DNA from 4 places in the Isoptericola dokdonensis DS-3 genome. Region 2 is predicted to be linked to each of the others. Evidence: riboswitches for the same ligand, from Rfam matches in the RefSeq annotation. Region 2 holds a riboswitch; each other region holds the start of a gene.
The links. Region 2 has a riboswitch for S-adenosylmethionine ahead of I598_RS15670 (hypothetical protein). Riboswitches for the same ligand answer to the same signal wherever they lie in the genome.
Positions count from the first base shown of each region.

Region 1: it holds a riboswitch for S-adenosylmethionine, as region 2 does, so the genes downstream of both, I598_RS10165 (aminotransferase class V-fold PLP-dependent enzyme) here and I598_RS15670 (hypothetical protein) in region 2, are expected to answer to the same signal.
Region 3: it holds a riboswitch for S-adenosylmethionine, as region 2 does, so the genes downstream of both, I598_RS13000 (hypothetical protein) here and I598_RS15670 (hypothetical protein) in region 2, are expected to answer to the same signal.
Region 4: it holds a riboswitch for S-adenosylmethionine, as region 2 does, so the genes downstream of both, I598_RS12565 (methylenetetrahydrofolate reductase) here and I598_RS15670 (hypothetical protein) in region 2, are expected to answer to the same signal.

Region 1 is NZ_CP014209.1:2,177,135-2,181,772, forward strand. It holds gene I598_RS10160 (amidase) at 55-1,506, shown strand; gene I598_RS10165 (aminotransferase class V-fold PLP-dependent enzyme) at 1,532-2,959, opposite strand; SAM riboswitch class IV at 2,991-3,106, opposite strand; gene I598_RS10170 (rhodanese-like domain-containing protein) at 3,382-3,828, shown strand; gene I598_RS10175 (O-succinylhomoserine sulfhydrylase) at 3,897-4,638, shown strand, end outside.
Region 2 is NZ_CP014209.1:3,416,203-3,420,840, reverse strand. It holds gene I598_RS15675 (diguanylate cyclase domain-containing protein) at 1-850, opposite strand, end outside; gene I598_RS15670 (hypothetical protein) at 980-1,699, opposite strand; SAM riboswitch class IV at 1,711-1,826, opposite strand; gene I598_RS15665 (hypothetical protein) at 1,918-2,106, opposite strand; gene I598_RS15660 (DUF1349 domain-containing protein) at 2,290-2,895, shown strand; gene I598_RS15655 (hypothetical protein) at 3,173-3,601, shown strand; tRNA gene I598_RS15650 (tRNA-Ala) at 3,703-3,775, opposite strand; gene I598_RS15645 (hypothetical protein) at 3,859-4,638, opposite strand, start outside.
Region 3 is NZ_CP014209.1:2,797,214-2,801,851, forward strand. It holds gene I598_RS12985 (M20 family metallopeptidase) at 1-158, shown strand, start outside; gene I598_RS18140 (helix-hairpin-helix domain-containing protein) at 195-683, shown strand; gene I598_RS12995 (putative quinol monooxygenase) at 687-989, opposite strand; SAM riboswitch class IV at 1,092-1,209, shown strand; gene I598_RS13000 (hypothetical protein) at 1,271-1,885, shown strand; gene I598_RS13005 (nuclease-related domain-containing DEAD/DEAH box helicase) at 1,948-3,618, shown strand; gene I598_RS13010 (SIMPL domain-containing protein) at 3,640-4,314, opposite strand; gene I598_RS13015 (hypothetical protein) at 4,458-4,638, shown strand, end outside.
Region 4 is NZ_CP014209.1:2,695,908-2,700,545, reverse strand. It holds gene I598_RS12570 (LuxR C-terminal-related transcriptional regulator) at 1-1,769, opposite strand, end outside; SAM riboswitch class I at 1,904-2,011, shown strand; gene I598_RS12565 (methylenetetrahydrofolate reductase) at 2,056-2,997, shown strand; gene metE (5-methyltetrahydropteroyltriglutamate--homocysteine S-methyltransferase) at 3,087-4,638, shown strand, end outside.

The DNA.
Region 1 (4,638 bases), 1.2 Mb from region 2:
CCGGACGCACCGACCGCACCGACCGCACCGACCGCACCGGTCTAGGGTCGAGAGATGGATGCCCTGCACGAGCAGACCGCTGTCGAGCTGCGCGACCGCCTGCGGGCGGGCGAGGTGACGCCGTCGGAGGTCACGGACCACTTCCTGGCGCGGATCGAACGCCGCAACGCCGAGCTGGGGGCGTTCTCCCTGGTCACTCCGGACGCTGCCCGCGAGCGAGCGGCGTCGCTCGACGCGGCACCCCACGGCACGTTGTGGGGCCTGCCGAGCGGCGACAAGGACCTGTGGGCGCGCGCGGGGGTGCCGACGGGGTTCGGGTCGCGGGCGCTGGCGGGGTTCGTGCCGGAGGTGTCGGACGACGTGGTCGACGACCTCGACGACGCGGGCCTGGTGAGCCTGGGGCGGACGACGGCGCCGGAGCTGGGGTTCCCCGCGTACACGGAGCCGCTGGCGGGTCCGGTGGCGCGGAACCCGTGGGACACGTCGCGGGGTGCGGGCGGGTCGAGCGGTGGTGCGGCCGTCGCGGTGGCGGCGGGGCTGCTGCCGTTCGCGCCGGGGTCGGACGGCGGGGGTTCGGTGCGGATCCCGGCGGCGGCGTGCGGGGTCGTGGGCCTCAAGCCGTCGCGGGGGCTGCTGCCGTCGGGCTCGGGCCAGGAGGCTCCGGGTGGGCTGGTGGTGAACGGCCCGTTGGCGCGGACGACGGCGGACGCGGCGCTGCTGCTGGAAGGGATGATCCGGCGTCGCCCCGACGGCGCCGCCGCGCACCGTTTCACGCTGCGCGCCCCGGTGGCGCACGCCGGGGCGTACCTGGCGGCGGCACAGCGTGGTGAGGTCGCGGGCCGGGACGACGACGGCGGGCGGTTCCGCCTGGGCGTCACGACCTGGTCGGCGTGGGACGACTACTACGACATCACGGTCGGGCCGGAGGCCCGGGCCGCCCTGGACGCGGGCGTGCAGGCGCTGGCCGGGCTGGGGCACGGCGTCGAGGGACACACGTGGGACCCGGCGCCGGAGTACGGCGACGCGTTCCGCACCCTGTGGATGGCGGGTGCGTCGGCGGTGCCGGTCGACGACGACGCGACGCTGGACCGGATGGAGCCGTTGACGGCCTGGCTGGTGCGGCGCGGGCGGGAGGTCCCGGCGCGCGAGCTGGTGGCGGCGCTGCGCACGCTGGTGGCGTTCGAGCGGCGGCTCGTCGCGGGGTTCGGCGACCTGGACGCGGTGGTGACGCCGGCGCTGGCGATGACGCCGCGCCCGGTGGGCTGGTTCGACCCCGAGGACCCGGACCGCAACTTCGTCCAGCAGTGCCAGTACACGCCGTTCACGTCGTGGTTGAACGTCGCGGGTCTGCCGGCGATCACGGTGCCGGCGCACTGGACCGCCGACGGGCTGCCGATGGGGGTGCAGATCATCGGGCGTCCGGGCGGGGAGGCGGCGCTGCTGGCGATCGCCGCCCAGCTCGAGGACGTGCTGCGCTGGCCGGAGAAGCACCCGCCCGTCTGGTAGCCGGTCGGCTTCGCCCCCCGGCAGGTCAGTCGGGCAGGCAGCCGACGGCGTCCTCGGCGCCCAGCGCGGCGGTCGCGAGCAGACCTTCCAGGCCGGAGCCCTCGGGCACGGGACGCGGGTCGTCCACCACGATCCACAGCCCGTCGACGACGTCGTAGCGCGCCTGCGGGCCGTCGGCGACGAGGGCCGCGACGGCGGCGACGAGCCGTTCGACCTCCTCGCCGGCGGTGCCGACGCCGACGGAGGCACGCACGGCGCCACCGTCGAGGCCAAGCCGGGCGAGCAGCGGATGGGCGCAGAACCGGCCGTCGCGCACACCGATGCCGTGCTCGGCGGACAGGTAGGCGGCGACGAGGCCCGCGTCGCAGCCGGCGACGGTGAAGGTCACCACGCCGACGGTGTCGGCGGCGTCGGGCCACAGGTGCACGACGTCGACGCCGTCGATGGCGCCGAGCCCGGCGACGAGACGACGGCGCAGCGCGTCCTCGTGCTCGCGCAGCTCGTCGGGGTCGACCTCGGCGAGGGCCTGGCAGGCGGCCGCGAGCGAGACGGCGCCGAGCACGTTGGGCGACCCGGCCTCGTGGCGGGCGGGGGCGTCGTGCCACTCGGTGGCGTCGGTGCGAACGCGGCGCACGGCGCCACCGCCCGCGAGGTAGGGGGTGCCGGTGTCGAGCCAGTCGCGGCGGCCGACCAGCGCGCCGCCGCCGAACGGCGCGTACGTCTTGTGCCCGGAGAACGCGACGTAGTCGACGCCCGTGGCCTCCAGCGAGAAGCGGCGGTGCGGCACGAGCTGGGCGCCGTCGAGGAGGAGGCGGGCGCCGTGGTCGTGCGCGGCGGCGACGAGCGCGGCGACGTCGAGCGCCTCGCCGGTGACGTTGGACGCCCCGGTGACGGAGAGCAGCGCGTACCCGCGGCCCGCTGCGGCCCCGGCGGCCAGCTCGTCGCGCAACGCCTGCACGGTGGCCGCGGCGGTGTCCCGCCCGGTGACGACGGTCGCGTCGGCCTCGCGCTGCCAGGGCAGGAAGTTCGCGTGGTGCTCCACGTCGAGGACGAGGACGCGGCCGGGCGTGCCGTCGGTGGCGGCGGGCACGCAGCCGGCGAGCAGGTTGAGCGCGTCGGTGGTGTTGCGCACGACGATCGTGACGTCGTCCTCGCGGGCGCCGACGAAGTCGCCGATGGTGCGTCGTGCCTGCTCGTAGAGGGCGGTGGAGACCTGCGAGAGGTATCCGGCGCCGCGGTGCACGGAGGCGTACAGCGGGAGGGTGGCGGCGACGCGGTCGGCGACGGCCTGCAGGGCCGGGGCGGAGGCCGCGACGTCGAGGTTCGCGTAGGGGACGCGGCGGCCGTCCACGAGCGGCGCGAGGGTGTCGTGCCCGGTGACGGGCAGGACGGGGGCGTGGTCGGCGACGGTGTCGACCTGCGTACAGGCGGGGGCCTCGGTGAGCGTGGTCATGGCGGTACCTCCTGTGGTCCGGGGAGGTGCCTCCCCGCGCTTGCCCGACGCCGGTCGACGTCGTGCCTGGTCGTCACCCGGGGCACCCCGCCGCGAGGGGAGGGTTGCCGGCCAGCGAGCCGGGGCTTCGCGCTGGCGCTCATGACCTGGCATCCATGCTGCGGCGCCACCTTGCCGTCGTCAAGCCTTGGGACGGGTGTCTCACGATGCGGGCGATGAGCGCCCGCATGCTCGCTCTGCGAGACACCCGTCCCGCAGAGCGGGACCGCTGTCGTACGATCGCCGTGACCATCCCGAGCGGCCGAGTGACGTGGCACGACGACGCCGCAGCAACCCCGCGGGACCGGGCACCGCCGTCGACGCGACGCGAGGCCGGGGACCGGGCGCGGGTGCTACCGCCACGACCGATGGAGGAGTGCGCGATGACCGCGACCGTGCAGGCTCGGCCCGCCGAGGGCTACGCCGGAGACATCACCCCGCAGCAGGCGTGGGACCTGCTCGCCGGATCCCCCGACGCCGTGCTCGTCGACGTCCGCACCGAGGGCGAGTGGCGCCTGATCGGCGTGCCCGACGTCGCGGAGCTCGGCAAGCAGGTCGTCCTCACCCAGTGGGTCACGGCCGACGGCCGCCCCAACCCGGGCTTCCTCACCGAGCTCGCGGCCGCGGGGGTCGCGGGTGACGGCCCCGTCGTGTTCCTGTGTCGGTCCGGCCAGCGCTCCATCGGCGCGGCCCGCCTGGCGACGTCGGCCGGGATCGCGCCGTCGTACAACGTGCTCGAGGGCTTCGAGGGCGCGCCGGGTCTGGACGGCCTGCGCACCCGCGAGGGCTGGAAGGTCGCCGGCCTGCCCACCACGGAGTACCGGCCGTGACCCGCGTCGAGATCCCCACCGGACCGGGCGCGAACCCCGAGCTCGTCGGCGGGTCCGGTCGCGGCCCGCTGCCCGACACCGTGCGCCCCGCCACCCTGGCCGTGCGCGGCGGGCACCGCCGCTCCGACTTCAACGAGACCTCCGAGGGCCTGTTCCTCACGCAGGGCTACGTCTACGACTCGGCGGCCGACGCCGAGGCCGCGTTCAGCGGCGACCACTCGCGGTTCGTGTACTCCCGCTACGGCAACCCCACGGTCCGCACGTTCGAGGAGCGGCTGCGGCTCGTCGAGGGCGCCGAGGCCTGCTACGCGACGGCGTCCGGCATGTCCGCGGTGTTCACCACGCTCGCCGCGCTGGTCTCGGCCGGGTCGCGCATCGTCTCGGCCCGCGCGCTGTTCGGCTCCACCAACGTCATCTACTCCGAGATCCTCGCCAAGTGGGGCGTGCAGGTCGACCTCGTGGACGGGCACGTCGAGTCCCAGTGGGAGGAGGCGCTCTCCACCCCCGCCGACGTCGTGTTCTTCGAGACGCCGTCGAACCCCATGCAGGACCTCGTGGACATGCGGCGCGTGTGCGACCTCGCGCACGCCGCCGGTGCCGTCGTCGTCGTCGACAACGTGTTCGCCACCCCGATCCTGCAGAGGCCGCTGGAGTTCGGCGCCGACGTCGTCGTGTACTCCGCGACCAAGCACATCGACGGTCAGGGGCGGGTGCTCGGCGGCGCGATCCTCGGCTCGCAGGAGTTCCTCGGCGGCCCGGTCGAGACCTTCCTGCGGCACACCGGGCCGTCGCTCAGCCCGTTCAACGCGT
Region 2 (4,638 bases):
GCAGGTCCGGCCAGACCAGGGCGTCGAGGTGGGCGGGCGGCTCCATGACCCGGGCGAGCACGTACCGGCGCAGCTGGTCCGCGGACGCCGCCGCGTGCACGTCGTCCATGGGCGGCAGGATCGCGAGGACGGCGAACCGGTCCCCGTCGACGCGCCCGGCCTCGCAGCCGCGCGGCAGGTCGTCCCGCAACCGCGCGCCGAGCTCGGTGAGGACGGCGTCGCCCGTGGCCAGGCCGTGCCGCGCGTTGAGCCGCGACATGCCCGCGACGTCCAGCAGGACGACGACGACCCGCGTCCCGCCGCCACGCACGAGCTCGCAGCGCCGCCCCAGGGAGTGCCACGTGGCGGCCCGGGCGGGCAGCCGGGTCTGCGGGTCCACCGAGGACCGCTCCGCGAGCGCCGCCACGAGGGACCGCATGAGATCGGCCGTCCCCGCGCCCGCCCACGTCGGCCCGGCGACGAGGACGTCGTCGTAGCGGTGCTCCTCGGTGCGCTCCATGGCGCGCGTCGCGACGGCGGAGACGGCCTCGTCGGGACGCACGACCATCGGCTCCCAGTGGGTGACCGTCGCGACAGGCCGGCGCTCCAGGACGGCGCGCCCGTACCCGAGACGTCCGGTCAGCGCGGCGGCGAGACCGGCGCGCATCACCATGCCGACCCGGTCGGACTCCTCGTCCTCGACGACGACGCAGGTCACCTCGGGGTTGCGGAACATCACCTCGAGCTGCCCCACGGGCATGGAGGACCCGACGACGGTGAGGGGTTGCGCGAGGTCGGACACGACCCCGGCGAGCCGCACGCCGCCGCGGAGCTGCCGGTGCCGGGCCACCTGGCTGATCTCGTCATGCACGGCGTCAGTATGGTGACGCCGTTCCGGACATGTCGGGCGAAATCGGCATCCGCGGCGACTGTTCGGCGAGTGTTCACGGTCGTTCACCCGCGCGTCATCAGTCGTGGTCGGCAGGCGCCGGGCCACACGTCACCGGACCGGCCGCTCGGCCTCCACGACCTGCCGGACCGCGGTGAGGACGGCACGCGGGGCGGCGACGGCCTCGCGCGCCACCCGCTCCAGGTCCCTCCGGGCACGGCGGCGCCGGGCGTCCTTCTCCGCAGCACGCAGCGTGCGAGCCAGCGGGACGACGTCGGCGAGGACGACGGAGCGCGCGTCGTGACCGGCGGGGTCGAGCGCCGCCAGCCAGCGCGCGAACCGGGCGACGCGCGCCTCGGGCTCCGCGACGAGGACGTCGCGCCGACGCAGGTCGCCGACCAGGACGAGCTCGCGTGGCGGGCGCCCGGCCTCCTGCTCGACCAGCCGCACCAGGCCGTACGCACGCGCCTGCACGAAGACCCGCTCCAGCAGCGACCGCCGGTACCGGTGCGCCTCGCGGATCGGCTCCCAGTCCGGGTCGGACTCGTCGTGCAACCCGCCCCACCGCGCCGTGCCCCGCGGGAACCGCCCCGCCGTCGTCCCACCCGGCAACCTGGCCCGCCGGGCGACCTCGGTGTCGACCGCACGGCAGCCGTCGCACAGCGTCTGCGAGAGCCGGCCGATGCCGACGGGCCACGTCCCCACCAGGCAGGCGGTGCACAGGTGGTCGCCGGTCGTCGAGGCGATGCCGTGGCGTCGCAGTCTCGCGGTCTCGGCGGACGGCCGGACCGGCTCGACGAAGCCGTCGAGGTCGAGGGTGTAGTCGGACATCGAGAGTTCTCCCTTCGCTCTTCCCGCCACGGTCGTGGCGGGCCGGTCTTCCTCCTGGGGCACCGTGCGCGAGGGGCGCGGTTGCCGGACCAGCACGCGGAGGGCGTGTCGCTGGTCGCTCGTGACCTGGGGAGAATGTAGCCGATCGCTCCGACACACGCCGCCGGACGACGCGCCCGCGTCGGTGCGGGCCCGCGACGTCGACGACATCGGGTGGGTCAGGCGGCGTTCGCGTTCCCGTCCGCGTCGTCGTCGCGCTCCTGGGTGCCGGCCGACGGCGCGGCCTGCCGGTGGTGGAGCCCGTCCGCCTCGTCGAGGTCGGAGTACCGCGGGTGCGGGTCGTCCCCGACCAGCTTGCCGACGACGGCACGGAGGGCGCGGTGCAGAGAACGGGAAAGCGCTGACATCACTCCGAATGATGCCAGGGGCACCGGTTCGCGGCACGTCGAACCCGCTCGGCCGTCCGAGCCCTGAGTCGCTCATCAGGGCACGCCCACCCGACCGCCCGAGTCGTCCCTCGCGACGAGCCGATGGCATCCTGGCTGGCGGCCGGCCCACCAGCACCGACCCCTTCACTGCCGAGGAGTTCCATGTCCGCTCTCGCCGTCCCCCCGCTCCCCTTCACGCTCGTCCCGTCCCGGGTCCCGTGGAAGATCGTCGGCACCGACGGGGTCCGGGCCTCCGCGGAGCCGGGCACCGACATCTTCGTCCCGCCGTTCCCCGACCAGCCCGCCAAGCTCGACGCGGCCACCCTGCTGGGCGAGGCGCCACAGGGCGACTTCCAGCTCAGCGCGCGCGTCACCGTCGGGTTCCGGGCGACGTTCGACGCAGGGGTGCTGCTCGTCTGGCACGACGAGCAGCACTGGGCGAAGCTGTGCTTCGAGGCCGCGCCGAACGGCTCGCCGACGGTGGTGTCGGTGGTCAACCGCACGGTCTCCGACGACGCCAACGCCTTCACCGTCGTCGGCGCGACCGCCTGGCTGCGCATCAGCCGGGTCGACGGCATCTACCTGTTCCACGCCTCCCACGACGGGCGCACCTGGGACATGGTGCGCATCTTCGGGCTCGACTCGCACGGCTCGACACCACAGGTCGGGTTCGAGGTGCAGTCACCGACCGGCGACGGCTGCGAGGTCACCTTCGACGAGATCACCTTCGCACCGACGAGGCTGACCGATCCGCGCGACGGTTCCTGACGCCGCGCAGTGCGCGAACGCCGACGATACGATGGCGAAGTTCTGTGGACGACACGGCGTGCGGCACCGAACCACCTGGTCCGACCGGCCCGTTCTCGCCGGGGTCCCTCCCCGGCCACGATTGCCTCGCACTGGACCCGGCATCAGGAGCGTTCCCATGAGACGTAGTCACCGTTCCGCGCGTCACGTCCGCACTCCGCTGCCTGCAGTGGGTGCGGCACTCGTTCTGCTGGCAGTAGTTGCGCTTCCCACGTCGGCCCAGGCTGAAGAACCCTCCGTGGTGACCTGCACGGGCGAGGCGGACCAGCACTACTCCCCCGGCCTGACCCTGACGTCCCGGCCGACATCGGTCAGCAGCTCGTTCGAGTACGACTGCCTCGGTTCCGCCGAGGTGACCGCGGTGTCATCCGGGTTCGGCCCCATCACTGTGGAGGCAGGTTGCCTGCTGGGGGATCTCGGCGGCACCTCGAGCCTCACCTACCACTGGGACGACGACACCACGAGCACCTTCGAGAACACCTACATCGTCACCCGACCGCTCGGCCAGACGATCGTCAGCGCCACGGGAGAGATCACCTCCGGCAGGTTCGCCGGCAGCACAGCCCAGTCCCTGATCGTCTACATCGCGCCGGCGCTCACCGGCTGTCTCACCTCGAGCGGGGTGTCCAGCGTCGAGGGGATCGCGTCCTTCACGGTGCTCGGCTGAGCGGTGCCGAGTGCTCCAGCACCCGAGAGCGGGTGGCCGACGGGACCAGCCGCAGCAACGACGAAGGGCCGGGATCATGATGATCCCGGCCCTTCTCACGGTGGAGCTAGGGGGATTCGAACCCCCGACCTTCTCATTGCGAACGAGACGCGCTACCAACTGCGCCATAGCCCCGTGGAGCGGTTGCAAGATTAGCACCCCCGCCGGGCCTGGGACCAAATCGGCCCGGCGCGGCCCGGCGTGACGTGCGTCGCAGGTCAGCCCGCTGCGCGGCGGCGGGCGAGGATCTGCTCGAGCGGGAGGCCGAGGGTCTCGGTGCGAGGCCGGGGCTCGTCCCCCGCCAGGGACTCCTGAGCGGGCTCAGGGGCCACAGGCGCCGGACGCTGCTCCCGCGCCGCCGGGGCGGGTGCGGTGGGCCGCGAGAGCTCCGGTGGCAGCGGGACGGCGGGCCGGGGTGCGAGCGGCTTGGTGACGTAGGTGGGCAGCGGCACGGGCACGGGCTCCCACGGCTCGCCGCCGAGCGGCCGGGTGACCGCGACCGTGCCGAGGGGGATGCCGACCGGGTCGGGCTCCGTCTCGGGGGCGACGGGCTCCTCGGGGGCGACGGCGGGCGTGCTGCGCGACCGGCCCGCCGACGACGGGACGGTCGCCGCGGGCTGCACGCGGGGGATCATCTGCGTGCTGGTGTCCGAGGGGTGCACGGCGAGCCCGGTGATCCGCGCGCGGTTGCGCGGGGCGTAGGGGCCGCCGTGGGCGAGGGTGCGCTCCTGGGTGGCGCGCTGCCGCTGGGCACGACGCTCGGCCCGCCAGCGCGCGTCGGAGCGGCGTGCGGCGACGACGGCGACCCGTCCCAGGAGGAGGACGACGGCGAGCAGCACGGACGGCACGAGCGCGACGGGCCACATCAGGTACCCCAGCGCGACCACCGTCCACGCGGCGACGGTGAGCAGCACGAGCAGGGCGGTCAGGGTGAGGCGGCGGCGGGCGCGCGCGGCACGGCGCTCCAGCACCTCCAGCCGGGCCGTCCGTTCCCTCGA
Region 3 (4,638 bases), 620 kb from region 2:
CCGGCTCCGCCCGCGCGGTGGCCGCCGCCGTCGACGGCGCCGCCGGGCTGGCACTCACCGCGCTCGACTACCTGTGCGACGACGGCCTCCGCGCCGCCGTCGACGACGAGTTCTCCGCCGCCGGCGGGTCGATCGACGTGCCCTCCTACTTCGACTGACCGGCGCACAGGCCGCGTCCGTGCGAGCGTGGACGCATGACCTCCGAGAAACAGCTCCGCCAGGCCGCCCTCGCGCTGCCCGACGTCGTCGAGTCCGAGGGTGCCTTCCGGGTGCACGACGTCGTGTTCGTCTCGGCCGTACCGGGCATCGGGATCCAGCTCGCGCTCGACGCGGCGGACGCCGAAGCCCTGCTCGGACAGATCGGCGGCGCCGAGGAGTCGCCCGGCGGCGTCGCGGTGGGCCTCGACGACCTCGATGGGCAGCAGCTCAACCACTGGGTGCGGCGCGCCTGGCTCGCGTGCGCTCCGCACGAGCTCGTCGAGACGGTGGTGGCGGCGGACTCCGCCGCGCCCGGGTCGGTCGGCGACCTGCCGGCCACCATCGGGCGGCCCGCGACCCGGGCGCTCGCGGGCGCCGGGATCACGACGCTCGCGGCGGTCGCCGAACGCTCCGACGGGGACCTGCTGGCGTTGCACGGCGTCGGGCCGCGTGCCGTGCGCCTGCTGCGCGAGGCGATCGGCTGAGGCTCAGCCCCGCAGCGGTGAGCCCGCGACGGTGAAGTCGAACCCGCCGAACTCCCCGGACAGCAGCGGGCGGGCAGCGGCGATGGACTCCTGGACCGCCGGCAGCTCCAAGGAGTCGCGGTGCGCCGCCGCGGACGTCCACAGCTCGGCGACGAACACGGTGTCCGGGTGGTCGTCGTGGGTGCCGACCTCGTAGAGCAGGCAGCCCGCGGCCGCGAGCTCGGGGCTGCGCCGCGTGAGGTGCGCGACGAGCTCGTCCCGCCGCCCGGGGGCCGTACCGAGGGTGCCGACGTTGGCGTAGGTCATGCGCACGACCGTAGCCCCGCCGTCCGACACCGCGCCCGACCAGGTGCGTGCCGCCACGGCCGAGTTGCCAGGTCACCGACCCGTCGGGTAGACATCTGCCCAGGTCACGAGCGACCGGCAACACGCCCTCCGCGTGCCGGTCCGGCAACCGCGCCCCTCGCGCACGGTGCCCCAGGAGGAAGACCCGCCCCGCGCCGACAGGCGCAGGGAAGAGCGAGGTCGACGTCACCTCGGAGCGCTCCGGCGCACCGACGTCGTCGGCCCCTGACCCGGGAGCCCGCATGTCCTTCACGTTCCGCACCCCGCACGGCACCGTCCACGAGGTCGACGCCGACGACCCGTGCCGCACCGCCCTCAGCTCGGTCGGCGAGCTCGTCTGCCCCGTCCACACCGGGGTCCAGCGGCCGCGGTCCCGGCGCTCCTGCACGGCGGCAGTCCGGGCGCACCGGCTCTGCCAGGTCTGCCTTCGTGCCACCGTGCCCCTGCGGAACTTCAAGGACGCGCAGCGGCACGTCTGCGACGACTGCCTGCGTCTCGATCGGGAGGTCGCCGCCGCGCGCGGTGGGAGCCCGCTGGTCACGACGATCCAGGGCGAGAGCCTGACGCGCCGCACCACCGCCCACGCCACGCTCGCGTTCGGGGACCTATGGGTAGGCGCGGTGGCGGGCGGACTGCCGGTGTTCGTCCTCGACGACCACGCGCCGTACTGGGGTGCCGTGCCCTCGCGCGGTGGTGTCGTCACCGTGGCCCGTACGGCGGCCGTCCGCTTCGCCTGGTTCGACGACTGGCGTCGTCGCCCGTGGGACGGGGCCGAGCAGCGCCGTCGGCACCTCGCCTGGGCGAGGGCCGTGCACCCGACCAGCAGTCTCGCGCAGCACCCGGGTGAAATCCGGTGACGGCGGCGACCGTTCCCTGGCGCACGCGTGACGCGGACAAGGGAATCCGGTACGAAGTGGGCATGGTGCGCCTCCTCCCGCCCGACCCCCGGTTCCCCGACGACGGCGGCGCCGAGCGCGCCGTGTGGGAGGCGCTCGCGGACGCGCTGCCGGACGGCGCCGCCCTGTTCCACGGCGTCCACCTGCAGGAGGGCGCACAGGAGTACGAGATCGACGTGCTCGTCGCCTGGCCCGGGGTCGGGATCGCCGCGATCGAAGTCAAGGGCGGGTACGTCGACCGGGTCGACGGCGCCTGGTACCAGGGCAGCGGGGACGCGCGGCACCGCATCGACCCCGTCGCGCAGGTGCAGGGCGCCCGCCACGCCCTGCAGGCGCTGCTGCGCGAGCGCGGCGACCTGGCGGCGTCGTCCCGCACCGCGCACCTCGTCGCGTTCCCGCACCGGTACGTGCCGGGCGACTGGCAGACGCTCGACCTGCCCCGCGACATGCTGGTCGACCGGGGCGACCTCGAGTCACCCGGTCAGGTCGCGGCGCGCGTCAAGCACGCGATCGAACGGCACGGGCAGGGGCACTTCCCGCTCGACGACCTCGGCGTCGACGAGCTCGCCACGTCCCTCGCCGGCGGTTTCCCCGGCCACGCCGAGCACCTCACCCGTGCGCTCGAGCACGAGACCTGGCTCGAGCAGATGACCCGCGACCAGTCCCGCGTCCTCGACCTGTTCGCCCAGGTGCGGCGCCTGCGCGTCGTCGGCGGCGCCGGGTCCGGCAAGACGTACCTCGCGCTGGAGCAGGCCCGACGCCGCACCCGCGCCGGGGAGCGGGTCGCCCTGCTCTGCTACTCCCGCGGCCTCGGCCGCTACCTCGAACGGATCACCGCCACCTGGCCAGCGCGGGAACGACCCGCCTACGTCGGGCTCTTCCACGACCTGCCCCGCAGCTGGGGCGCCACCGGCGGCCGCGACGACGACCCTGACTACTGGGAGCGCGACCTGCCGCTCGAGCTCGGCCGCCTCGCCGGCGAGCGCGGGCCGGACGACCTGTTCGACGCCGTCGTCGTCGACGAGGCGCAGGACTTCGGCGACCTGTGGTGGCCGTCGCTGCTGCGCTGCCTGCGCGACCCCGACCACGGCGGCCTCACCGTCTTCCTCGACGACGCGCAGCGCGTCTTCCCCCGCGACGGGCAGGCACCCCTCGACCTCGTGCCCGTCACCCTCGACGAGAACCTGCGCTCCACCAAGCAGATCGCCCACGTGTTCGGCGCGCTCTCACCCGACCGCGTGCGACCGCGCGGCCTCGACGGCGCCCCCGTGCGGATCGTCGACGTCCCCGCCGACCGTGCCCTCGATGCGGCCGACGACGCCGTCGAGGCGCTCCTCGACGAAGGCTGGGAACCCGGCCAGGTCGCGCTCCTCGCCACCGGCCGGCGGCACCCCGAGCAGATCAACGTCGTCGGCACGTCCGGCCACGCCGCCTACTGGGACGACTTCTTCGCCGGGACCGACGTGTTCTACGGGCACGTCCTCGGGTTCAAGGGCCTCGAACGGCAGGTCGTCGTGCTCGCCGTCAACGGCGTCCGCGACGCCGCCCGGGCGCGAGAGATGCTCTACACCGGGCTCTCCCGCGCGCGGACGCTGCTCGTCGTCGTCGGCGACCGGTCGTGGATCGAGGACGTCGGCGGGGAGGGTGTGCGCAAGCGGCTCGCCAAGGCCGAGGTGTGGGACGGCACGGCGTGAGCGCGGCCGGGTGCGCGGAGCTCAGGTCGTCTCGAAGTCGGCGGTCACGACCGCGGTGACCTCGACCTCCTCGACGCGCAACCGCAGGTCTCCGGTGCTGCCCGACGTCGTCACGCCGTTGCGGGCGCCCACCCCGGACTGCTGCTTCGCGCCGTACGGGCCGGCCGGTCGCAACCCCTCCTCGTAGAGGTGCACGAGGGTCACGTGGTTCTGCCCGAGAGCGGAGGCGTAGGCCTCCGCGCGCAGGCGGGCGTCGACGGCGGCGTCCCGGCGGGTCTCCGAGGTCAGGGCGTCACGGGTCTTCTCGGTCAGCGCCCAGGAGACGTGCGCGACCTCCGCGCCCTGGAGGGCGTTCGCCCGCGCGGCGAACGCCGTCATCCGCGCGAAGTCTCGGAACTTCACCTGGACACCCGCTCCCGCGACGTGGCGCTGCTGGAGGACCTTGTCGGCGTGCGCGCTCGGCTTGACCCACTCCTTCTCGACCCACGTCACCACCGGCTCGGCGCCCCACCAGGTGGCCGCACCGGCATCGGCCTCAGCGCGGGCCAGCGTGCTGACCTCGCGCAGCACTGCAGCCGCGTCCTGGGCGGTCCGATCGACCGGCGTCGGATGCTCGAAGCGGATCCGCACGCGGACGGTCGCGCGCTCGGCGGCCAGGTGTCGGACGGCCCTGCCCTCCACGGTGATGACGGCCATGCCTGCCCCTTCGGCTCGGTCGGGCTGTCCTCGGCGCTGCCCGGTCCGGGCCACCGTAGTGCCTGGCAGTGACCGACGCTGGTGGCGGGTGAATCCGTGTCCTCCTATTGCCTATGTGCAGTTAGTGCACATAGGCTGGCCGCATGACGACCCGACGGCAGTCCGACCGCCCCCGCCTCGACGCCGCCCGCGCGGCGCTCGACGAGGCGTCCACGGCCGAGCCGGGACGTGCCGTCGAACCGCTCGCCCGGGCGCGGGCGCTGCTCGACGGTGCGCTCGACGAGGCCATGGCCGAAGCCGTCCTCGACGGCGCCTCCCTGCGCG
Region 4 (4,638 bases), 720 kb from region 2:
CGGCCGAGGGCCGCCAGTGCGAGAGCGCGGGTGTACCCGTGCACCCAGATGCCGTCGAGGTCGAGGTCGTCGAGGGACTCGTCGAGGCGTCTGTCGGCCTCCGCGAGCGCCTCGGCGGGGCGCCCGGCGAGCACCTTCGCGAGCCCGACGGCGGCCTGGCGCGGCCGCTCCCACGCGCCGGTCCGCGGGACGGTGTCCAGCAGGGCGAGCGCGTCGGCGGCGTGCCCCTCGGCGACGAGCCGCTCGGCCTGGACGACTCCCCCGACCTCGGTGCCGAGCGCCCCGACGCTGCTCGGTTCGTCGTCGGCGGGCCGCACGACCGGGGCGTCCGGCTCTGCGGCACCAGTCCCGACACCCTCGACGACGAGGCTCAGGCGCCGGTCGAGGGCCGCGAGGAGCCGGTCGAGACCGGGTTCGCGGGCGATCGCGGCGGGCAGCGGGGCGGAGAGGGCGCGGTGGGCCGCGTCGACGTCCCCGACCTCGACCGCGAGCCGGACCGCCTCCATGGCCCGCAGCAGGGCGACGGCGGTGGGGTCGCCGACCTCCCGGGTGCCCGCGACGACCTCCGCCGAGCCCTTGCCGCCCTGGACGAGCAGGGTCTCCAGGTAGGGGACGGCGGTGGCCGCGGTGCGGTCGTGCTCCCACTCGGCGCCGCGGACGGCGCGCTGCCGCAGCACGTGCTCGGCGATGAGCCGGTTGCGCAGCGTGCTGGTCTCGCGGCCCTCGGCGGTGGACACCTCGAGGCCGGCCCGCACCTGCCGCGCCTCGACAGGTCCGCTGAGACCTTCGGGGACGTCGCCGGACAGGGCGCGGCTGATCTCCTGGGTGACGCGCAGCCGCAGCGTGCTGCGCCCGGCGTGCTGGAGCTGCTCGGCGACGAGGGGCGGGTAGAGCGCGACGTGGTCGCGGTCGGCCTGCCGCAGGGTGCGCAGCAGGCCGTGACCGTCGAGCTGCTCGAGGACCGGCCAGGGCACGAGCCGCCGGGCGACGGTCGTGGTGACCGGTCCGGCGAGCGCCAGGACCTGGGCGGCGTGCAGCGTCTCGGTGTCGAGCCCGGCGGTGAGCCGGTCGACGGTGGCGGCCAGCGCGGGCGCCCAGAGCTCGCCGTGGGCCCGCCAGACGCCGTCCACGCGGACGAGGCGACCGCCGCGGCGCGCGGTGCGCGCGATGCCGGCGACGAAACCCGGCATCCCGCCGGATTTGGCATGGATGCGCCCGGCGGTCTCGGCGGCGAGGGGGCCGCCGACGACGCTCTCGGCGAGGCGCGCGGAGTCCTCGTAGGACAGCGGCGGCAGCTCGACCAGGTCGACCGGCGTGACGGAGGCGACGAGCCCGCGACCGTCGGAGGCCGGCAGCGCGGGCCGCGAGGTGGCGACGACGGGGAACGGGACCCGCCCCCAGGCGGCGACCAGCGCGCCGACGGAGTCCGCGTCGAGGTCGTCGACGTCGTCGACGAGGAGCACGAGGCGGCCGCCCTCGGCCTGTCGTTCGAGCGCGGTCACGTAGGTGGCGAGCAGCGACGGGCCGCGGGCGGGCCGCTCGACGCCCAGCGTGCTGACCGCGAGCGCCTCGAGCGGCCTGTCCTGGAGGGCACGGGCTCCGCGGACGGTCAGCAGCCGGTACCCGTCGTCGCCGAGCAGGTCGCCGACGCGGCGCAGGACGGCGGTGCGGCCGGCCCCGGGCAGGCCGGTCACGACGGTGCTGGTCCCCGCGCGGACGCCGTCGACGACGTCGGCGACGACGTGCTCGTGCAGCCGGGGCAGCGCCATGGGGTCATGCTAGGAAGGTCGGCGGGCTCGCGCCTGGTGAGTCGGTCGTCGCGCCGTCGTCGGAGAGCAGACACGGGCGTCTCACGATGTGGAGAGTGTTGTCCGCTGGTCGAACAGGCTCTAGAGTCGTCGCCAAGCCATCCAGAGCGGCCGAGAGTCCTGGCTCGACGACGCCGCAGCAACCCGTTCTCCGACGGAAGCCTCCCGAGGACGAAGGTGCTCAACACCAGGCCCGATGGAGTGACGCATGGTCGCAGAGGCACTACCGCACCCGCACCGTCCGACGGTGAGCTTCGAGCTCATGCCGCCGCGGCGGCCCGCCGCCGCGCCCAGGTTCTGGGAGACGGCCCGCCGTCTGGTCGACGCGCGGCCCGACTTCGTGTCGGTCACGTACGGCGCCGGCGGCGGTGACCGCGACACGGCACGCGACGTCGTCGCCACGCTCCTGGCCGGCACCTCCGTGCTGCCCGTCGCGCACCTCACCTGCGTCGGGGCGTCCCGCGAGGACGTCTCGGCGGTCATCGACACGTTCCTCGAGGCCGGGGTCCGCACCGTGCTCGCGCTGCGCGGGGACCCCCCGAAGGACCAGCCCGACTGGCGGCCTCCCGCCGACGGCGTGCACTCCTCGCTCGAGCTCATCGCCCTGCTGCGGGAGGTCGAGGCGCGCCGCTGCGAGTCCGACCCCTCCACGGCGCTGCGCGGTGCCGCCCGCCCCCTGACCATCGCCGTCGCCACGTTCGTCGACGGCAACGTCCAGGCCGGCACCACGCGCGCCCAGGAGGTGCAGCGCCTGCTGGAGAAGCAGCAGGCCGGGGCGTCCTTCGCCATCACCCAGCTGTTCTACGAGGCCACCTCGTACACCGACTTCGTCACTGCGGCCCGCGCGGCCGGGGTGACGATCCCGATCCTCGCCGGGCTGCTGCCCACGACGGACCCGCGCCGGCTCCGTCGCGTCGAGGAGCTCACCGGCGTCCGCGCGCCCCAGCACCTGCTGGACGCGCTCGACGCCCTGCCGGACGCCGAGGCGCAGCACGCCTACGGCACGGCCTACGGCACCGAGCTCGCCCAGCGCGTGCTCGACGCCGGCGCCCCCGGCCTGCACGTGTACACGTTCAACCAGTTCCGTCCCGCTCTGGACCTGCTCGAGGGTGTCAACCTCGGCGGTACGCCGTCCGACGGCGTCGACCTGGCCAGAAGGCCGTGGGTACCGAGCATCCCCGCAGTCTGACCCGCTGACCGCAGCGGCTCCCCGTCGTCCCCCGGGACGACGGTTGCCGTGGCGTACCCCGGCGGCGTCTACCCATCTGAGGAGAGCTCATGTCCACCAGCGTCACCCCCGTCCCTGCGTCCACGTCGCCCGCCTTCCCCGGCGGCACCGTCCTCGGCTACCCCCGCATCGGGCGGCGCCGCGAGCTCAAGCGCGCCGTCGAGGCGTTCTGGGCCGGGCGCACCACCGCCGCCGAGCTCGAGGCCACGGCCGCCGACCTGCGGCTCGCCACCGTGCAACGGCTCGTCGAGCTCGGGCTCGACCCGTCCGACGGCTCCGTGCCCGGGTCGTTCTCGTCCTACGACCAGGTGCTCGACGTCGTCGCGACGCTCGGCGCCGTGCCCGCCCGGTTCACCCCCCTCACCGACGCCGCGGGTCGGCTCGACGCCGCCGCCTACTTCACGGTGGCACGGGGCGCCGGCGACGACGCACCGCTCGAGATGACCAAGTGGTTCGACACGAACTACCACTACCTCGTGCCCGAGATCGGCCCGGACACCCCGATCTCGTTCGTCGACGACCGCTTCGTCGCCGCGTTCTCCGAGGCGCGCGCGGCGGGCGTGGTGACGCGCCCCGTCGTCGTCGGACCGGTGACGTTCCTCGCCCTGTCCAAGGCGGCCGACGGCGCCCCCGAGGGCTTCCGCCCGCTCGACCGGCTCGACGACGTCGTCGCCGCGTACGCCGACCTGCTGCGTGCGCTGGCCGCGGCCGGCGCCCCGTGGGTGCAGCTCGACGAGCCCGCCCTGGTCACCGACTCGGTCGACGTGGCGTTCCCCGAGCTGTCCGACGCCGTCGCCCGCGCCTACGGCGCGCTCGCGACCGACCTCACGGCCGGGACCGACCGGCCCGCGATCCTCGTCACGGCGCCGTTCGGCGACCTCCGGGGCGCGCCGCTGGCCGGCGGTGACGCGCGCGACGGCCTCGCGCTGCTCGCCGGCACCGACGTCGACGCGGTCGCGATCGACCTCGTCAAGGGCGCGGTGCCGACGGGCGCCGTCGCCGGGCTCGCGTCGAAGACCCTCGTGGCAGGCGTCGTCGACGGCCACAACGTGTGGCGGGCCGACCTCGCCGCGAAGCTCGACGTCGTGGATTCCCTCGCCGGCCTCGGTGCCGGTGCGGTCGCCGTCGGCACGTCCACGTCGCTGCTGCACGTCCCGCACGACGTCGACGACGAGGTGTTCGGCGGCCCGGGGACCCCGGGCACCGTGCTGGACCCGCGCCTGCGCGACTGGCTCGCGTTCGCCGACCAGAAGGTGGCCGAGGTCGTCACCCTCGCGCGCGCCGTCGTCGACGGCCGGGACGCCGTCGCCGACGCCCTCGCCGCGTCTTCCGCCGCCGTCGCGTCCCGCGCGACCGCCGAGGGCGTCGTCGTCCCGGCAGTCCGCGACCGTGCCGCCGCGCTCACCGACGACGACTTCGCCCGCGGCCCGTACGCCGAGCGCGCCGCGGCGCAGTCGGCGCGGCTGGACCTCCCCGCCCTGCCCACGACCACCATCGGGTCGTTCCCGCAGACGCCCGAGATCCGCCGCGCCCGCGCCCAGTGGACGAAGGGCCAGCTGTCGGACGCCGACTACACGACCGCCATGCGCGAGGAGGTCGCCC